Regions from separate parts of the Paenarthrobacter sp. 4246 genome, predicted to be linked through region 2. Evidence: predicted binding sites of a transcription regulator. Region 2 holds the regulator's gene; the other holds the start of a gene.
The links. Region 2 encodes LexA, which represses DNA repair genes until DNA is damaged. Its sites were predicted from a motif close to TCGAACANNTGTTCGA; they were not measured.
Positions count from the first base shown of each region.

Region 1 (3,409 bases), on a different contig from region 2:
GTGACGGCCGGGCCGGCCCCTAGGCGCACCGGGCGTGCGGTGGCAGGATGGGCGCATGAGCCGTGTCACTTGTGATCTGACTGTTTCCCTTGACGGATTTGTTGCCGGGCCCAACCAGTCCCTGGACAAGCCGCTGGGGGAGCGCGGCGAGAGCCTGCACCGTTGGCAGTTCGAGGAACGGGAGGCCAGCGTAGCTGAGATCGCTGGCATCCTCGAGGCTGGCGCTTACATCATGGGCCGGAACATGTTCGCCGGTCCAGGATCGGGCCCGTGGGATCAGGAATGGCGCGGCTGGTGGGGTGAGGAACCCCCGTATCATGCACCTGTCTTCGTCCTGACCCACCACCAGCGCGAGCCGCTGGCGATGGAAGGTGGCACCACTTTTCACTTCGTCACTGACGGCATCGAATCGGCCTTGGCCCAGGCCCGGGAAGCCGCCGGGGACAGCGATGTGGCGATTGCGGGGGGAGCGCAAACCGCCCGTCAGTATCTTTCCGCAGGGCTCATGGACGAGCTGCGGCTTCACATCTCGCCGGTGATCCTGGGTGGTGGCGAACGGCTGCTCGACGGCGTGGGGGACGTGACGCTTGAACCGATTGACGCGCGCGGGACCGGACTCGTCACCCACGTGCGGTATCGGGTGCAGCGCTGATCCGGGCCCGGCGCCATCGCGGTATCAGTGCTGGCGGGTGACCCTGCGCGTCTCACGGAACTCCGCGGGTACCGTGATGGCGCCCTTGGGGACGGCGACGGTAATGCCCTTCTTTGTCACACTGGTGACGTTCTGACCCCACTGCTGCGCGTACTCGACGATGGGTCGCGCCGCAGCCCTGTTGCGGACGATGGCGACGAGCACGATTGTGAGGAACCCGAGGGTCAGCAGACCAGGCACCATGATGGCGACCACCGGGCTGATGAGGCCGTTCAGGAACAGGGCCGGACCGAGGAACCAAAGCGCAACCGAGGAGAACATGAATGCGAGAACCAATTTCTCGGAGCGTGCGTGGACGGCCTGCGCGCGTGCCAGCTCATCCGGGTAGCGTTCCTTGACTATGCGTGTGACATCGGCGCTGAGCGCATCAGCGACGTCCTTGCTCCGGGCGGTCATGGCTCTCCAATGCGCGATATCCGGCCACCGCGGTATTGAACCCTGTAGCCGAAGACGGTGGTTTGTTCAGTTCCTGCCAAGTAGCAGTTCGCTTGACCTTCCCTAAAATACCTGTCTTTCGCCAAGACGCATGAACGGCGGCCCTCCATTCCGCCGGCTCCCTGGCGCCGCAGCAAACGTCGCGGAGTGACAACAATGTCCGTCATCCGCTGTACACTCGAGTATCGAACATATATTCGAATAAAGGTGTGTTGTGGGCGTGATAGTCGGCCCCCGCGTGATAGATGCGGGCTTTTCCCTGATGTCGGTTTTGCTGGCACCTCTCCCGGTGGCGGCCGGGTATCCGTCGCCGGCGCAGGACTATTTTGATGGCCGGATCGATCTCAACGAGCACCTTATCAAGGACGTCACCAGCACTTTTGTGGTCAGGGTGACGGGGCAGTCCATGGAAGGTGCCGGGATCAGCGATGGAGACGAGCTGATCGTCAACCGTGCGCTGGAGCCGAAGGATGGGTCCGTCGTCGTGGCTGTCCTCGATGGTGAACTGACCATCAAAAGGCTCCGCGTCACGCCTTCGGGAGTGATCCTTCAGGCGGACAATCCCAAGTATCCGGACATCCGTGTGCCGGCACTGTCCGAACTCACCATCTGGGGAGTTGCCACCACGTGCCTGCACCACATCTGAATCCGACCCGTTGGCAAGGCCCCATTCCCAGCGGGCTTTGGGAGCGGATGGGCGCTGAGTTCGGCCTGCCAAGCCTGGAAAGGGTCCGGAGCCGGCTTGCGCAGATACATGAGGATCCGGAGCCTGTGATGCAACAACTGATGCGGGTGTTTTCTGCGGAAGGAACGTACTGCCCGGGCTTCCAGTTCCGGGAAGACCTGTCCTTGCACCCCGCGGTGACGGGCCTGTTTGTCCGGGCCATGGCCCTGAGGATTCCACATAATTACTTTGCCGCGTGGATGGTCACCGGATGCCCGGAGCTTCGCGGCGCCAGGCCGGTGGACCTGGTGGACCGGCTGGCACCAGCTGTTCTCATCGCAGCCTTGGAGCGCTCTTTTGGACACGGCGCAGGAGGTGGGCGCCCTTCAAGCACGGGAACGTTCCAATGACTATGGCCGCTTCCACTATGGCGGAGTCAGTTTGTCGTGAGGTCGCTGTAGAGGGTTTGGACGCGGGTTTTGATGTCGTCGCGGACCAGGCGCATGCGTTCCATGCCTTCGATGCCACGTTCTGAGGGTTCGTCGGTTTCCCAGATTTCGAAGCGTTTCCCGGTCGGTGGGTCGAGTTTGGCTTCGGTTCCCAGAACGATGACGGCGTCCACGGTGTTGAGGACTTCGTCGGTGATCGGTTTGGGATACTCGCCGGTGACGTCGATGCCCAGTTCGGCCAGGGATTCCACGGACTGGGCGTTCAACGCCGCGCCGGGTTTTGTTCCGGCTGAGTAGACGGTGACGTTGTCCCCAGCCAGTTCCCGCATGAGAGCTGCGGCGAGCTGGGATTTGCCGCCGTTCTTGCTGCAGACGAACAGGACGGCGGGATGTTCTGAGGTCATTAGAGTGCAGTCTCTTTCGTCAGGGATGCGACCAGGTTCTTCACACGGCCGTGGATTTCATCACGGATGGTCCGGACGGTGTCGAGGGGCTGGTCAGCGGGGTCGGTGAGTTCCCAGTCTTCGTAGCGTTTGCCGGGGTAGATGGGGCAGGAGTCGCCGCAGCCCATGGTGATGACCACATCGGAGGCGCGGACGACGTCGTCGGTGAGCGGTTTGGGGTATTCCTTGCCCAGATCCAAGCCCATCTCGTTCATGACTGTCACCACGTTGGCGTCGAGTTCTGATGCGGGCAGGGACCCGGCGGAGCGGACGCGGATTTTGCCTTTGGCTTCGACGGTGAGCAGGGCGGCGGCCATCTGGGAGCGGCCCGCGTTCTGTACGCAGACGAACAACACCTCCGGGGTCTCCGAGGCAAGGGAGCTTTTTGACTTGGCCAGGGCATGGAGCCTGTCGTTGGCAAAGTGCTCGGTGGTCGCGGGCAGGTAAGCGCTGACCTTCGCGGTGCGGGCCAGTGCTGTGTAGGACTCGAAGACGTAGCGTTCGACGGTTTCTGCGGCGAAGATCCCTGCGTAACGTCCGGCGAGCCGGTCACTGATGCGGTGGAGTACTTCGGTGTTGTCCTGCAGGCCGAGCGTGGTTTCCTGGTGGTCGGTCATGACAGTGCTCCAATGGTTGTTTGGGTGACTGGCTTTCAGCTGGTGGTGCCGGATCGGCCGTGTGCGAGCCCGGTCGGGAAGCCGACAAA
Region 1 is NZ_JBEPOP010000002.1:43,634-47,042, reverse strand. It holds gene ABIE35_RS02985 (hypothetical protein) at 1-4, shown strand, start outside; gene ABIE35_RS02980 (dihydrofolate reductase family protein) at 56-652, shown strand; gene ABIE35_RS02975 (hypothetical protein) at 677-1,108, opposite strand; gene ABIE35_RS02970 (LexA family protein) at 1,362-1,793, shown strand; gene ABIE35_RS02965 (hypothetical protein) at 1,919-2,221, shown strand; gene ABIE35_RS02960 (arsenate-mycothiol transferase ArsC) at 2,248-2,664, opposite strand; gene ABIE35_RS02955 (arsenate reductase ArsC) at 2,664-3,320, opposite strand; gene ABIE35_RS02950 (FAD-dependent oxidoreductase) at 3,356-3,409, opposite strand, start outside.
Region 1: a site for LexA is predicted at 1,333-1,348, ahead of ABIE35_RS02970 (LexA family protein). Genes of this name have one in related genera too.

Region 2 (3,409 bases):
GGTAGTCGATGAGGCCCACGAACTGCAGGACCGGGTGACGGGCGCGGTGTCAGGCCAGTTGTCCGTGGCCATGGTTCATGCGGCGGCGTCGAGCGCACGCAAGCACACCGCCATCACCGTGGATGCCCTCAATGCGGCGGCCGATCGCTTGGATATGGCCATAGCGGGCGTGCCCAACGGTCTTTTGCCCAACGGGCTCAATGACGAACAGCTCGACTGTTTGGACCAACTGAGGGAAGCCACACGCGCAGCATTGTCGGATTCGAAGACGGAATCTTCCAACGCGGTCGACGGCGGCAGGCAACTTGCTCGCTCACGGCTCATGCTCATTCTTGAGCTTTGCGAGCGGATGCTCGCGGCCAAGGAGAACCGGGAAGTGGTGTGGTTTTCCCGCAACAGCACGTTCGATCCCCAGCAGGGATACTCTCAACCAGACGAGACCGCTCCGGCCTTGATCAACATTGCACCCCTGAGTGTGGCGGGACGCTTGCGTGAAGGTCTCTTTGCCGATCACACGGTGGTGTTAACTTCCGCTACTCTGGCCATCGGCTCGGCTTTCGAACCGGCTGCAGGCGGCCTTGGACTGATTGGCGATGGAGCACCAAGCTGGACCGGGATTGATGTCGGCTCGCCCTTCGATTACCCCAAGCAGGGTGTGCTCTACGTGGCCAAGCACTTGCCCAAGCCCGGCCGCGGAACTTCGCCTGAGGCCCTGGATGAGTTGGAAGACCTCATCCGCGCCTCCGGTGGGGGAGCGCTGTGTCTTTTCTCGTCGCGGCGGGCGGCTGAGGAGGCCGCCGATGCCATGAGACTCCGTCTCGACGTCAGTATTCTCTGTCAGGGTGAATCCACCATGGCAGCACTGGTGAAGCAGTTCGCTGACGAGCCCGATACCTGCCTCTTCGGCACGATGTCGCTGTGGCAGGGTGTGGATGTGCCCGGTGGTTCGTGCCGCCTTGTGGTTATAGACCGAATCCCGTTCCCGCGTCCGGATGACCCGTTGATGACGGCCCGATCGCGTGCCGTGGCACAGTCGGGTGGGAACGGATTCATGGCCGTGTCAGCAACGCACGCTGCCATCCGTCTGGCCCAAGGGGCTGGCCGGCTCATCCGTTCCACGGGAGACAAAGGGGTTGTGGCGGTCCTTGACTCCAGGCTCTCAACAGAGCGGTACGGGGGCTTCCTCAGGGCAGCCCTGCCGCCGTTCTGGGCGACGACGGATAGAACCGTGGTGCGGGGCGTGCTGGAGCGCCTGGGGCCAGCCAAAGCCTCCTAGAGGGAACGCAGGACCGACACGACCTTGCCCATGATGGTGGCCTGGTCGCCAAGGATGGGTTCGTACTGGGTGTTCTGCGGAAGAAGCCACGTGTGCCCATCGCGCTGGCGGAAAGTTTTGACCGTTGCTTCGTCGTCCAGCAGGGCGGCAACGATGTCTCCGTTGATGGCATCGTTCTGCCTGCGGACAACTACCCAGTCGCCGTCGCAGATCGCGGCATCGATCATCGAGTCGCCGGCTACCTTCAGCATGAAGAGTTCGCCGTGCCCTACGAGTTGCCGGGGCAGGGCAAGCACGTCCTCCACTGTCTGGTCAGCAAGGATGGGCCCACCGGCAGCGATACGACCGACCAGCGGAACCATGGCAGTATCGCTGGCGCTGGCAAGCTCGGTCACGGCAAAGCCACCCGTGCTGCGGAGAGCAGTGGGTGCTTCCACTCCCGGAATGGGTCCGCCATCGAGGGTCAAAGGCATGAGGACTTCCATGGCCCGGGGGCGTTTGGGATCGCGGCGGAGATACCCAAGCTTCTCCAGCTGGGAGAGCTGGTGCGTAACGCTCGACAGGCTTGCCAAGCCCACGGTGTCACCAATTTCACGCATGCTGGGCGGATAACCGTTGTCATTGACGGACCGCTGGATGGTTTCCAGGATCTTCTTCTGACGGACAGTCAGGCTCTTGGGAGTTTTTTGAGGCTGCTGGCTCCGCAGGGGTGCCCCGCCGCCGGTGGCTTTCGCTGCCATGTTCGCCAATGCCTTTCCATTCCGCCCGAAGTGTGCCCGGGGTCGTCGGGTCTGCAAAAAATGTCAGACCCTCCTGTTCCACTGAAACAGTGCTGTTTCTTCACTCAAACGTAGGGCAGCCACAGGCGTTTATCAAACATTTGTTCTAGCGAGTCTCGACACCGTTCGTTGATAAGTGCTAAAAATGTCATAGCAAGGTTCGAATATGTGTTCTATAAACCTGATGCTGACGCCGGATGTTCGAACGGAGTGTTCGAACTGACGGAGTTGGGCAGGGGAACGCACAGAATTGGCAGCCATGTACCGGGATCCGGCGCACGGCAATAGCTCAGAAGGGCTCAGCTCATGTCCGCAATCACTACGTTCGCTGATTTCCGCACCACCCAGGCGCCTGCGCGTCTGCGCCTGACCCGACGGGGACGGATGGTCTTCTTCGGCATCCCGGCAATGCTGCTGGTGGCTGCGCTGCTGAGTCTGGCTGGCTTCATCACGTCACCGGCCAAGGCCTCTGACTCGCAGGCGCAACTCCAGCCGCCTGTCGCCGTCACCGTTACAGTCCAGCCGGGACAGTCGCTGTGGGGTATCGCCGGCGCCGCTGCTCCCGAGCGGGATCCCCGCGATGTCATTTCGGAGATCATCCAGCTCAACGACCTCCGTGGCGGCCGGATCCAGCCCGGTCAGCAGCTGTTCGTACCCGCAAACTAGCGGGTTCCGTTCCGCATGAGGCGGCCCTCCGGCGTCACAGTTAGTCGGCAGTCCCGGCAGCCCCTTAAACTGTGGTGGTGAGTGACCAGCTTGAGCGACTTGACCGACTACCCCTCCGGACCAACCTGCGTGGACTGAGCCCTTATGGCGCTCCGCAGCTTGATGTCCCCATTTTGCTCAATGTCAACGAAAACACCCATGGCGTCCCGGCTGATGTGCAGGCGGCCATCACGGAGGCTGTTGCTGCTGCGGCCACAGGGCTCAACCGCTACCCGGACCGGGAGTTCACGGAACTTCGCCAGTCGCTGGCCGAGTATCTTGGCCACAATCTTTCCCCGGACAACATCTGGGCAGCCAATGGATCCAATGAGGTTCTGCAGCAGATCCTCCAAGCATTTGGCGGACCTGGCCGGAAGGCACTGGGATTCCCGCCCACGTACTCAATGTACCCATTGCTTGCCAGCGGCACGGATACCGAATACGTCCGCGGAGTCAGGGCTGACGACTACGGCCTGGATGCTGCCTCCGCTGCTGCGCAGGTCCGGGAGACCGGTGCCAACATCGTGTTCCTGTGTTCGCCAAACAATCCCACGGGAACAGGTCTGGGGTTGGATGTCGTTGAGGCCGTATATGAGGCAGGCGAAGCCAGTCAGGCAATAGTGATCGTGGACGAGGCATATCACGAGTT
Region 2 is NZ_JBEPOP010000014.1:75,104-78,512, forward strand. It holds gene ABIE35_RS20700 (ATP-dependent DNA helicase) at 1-1,276, shown strand, start outside; gene lexA (transcriptional repressor LexA) at 1,273-2,016, opposite strand; gene ABIE35_RS20710 (LysM peptidoglycan-binding domain-containing protein) at 2,362-2,721, shown strand; gene ABIE35_RS20715 (histidinol-phosphate transaminase) at 2,799-3,409, shown strand, end outside.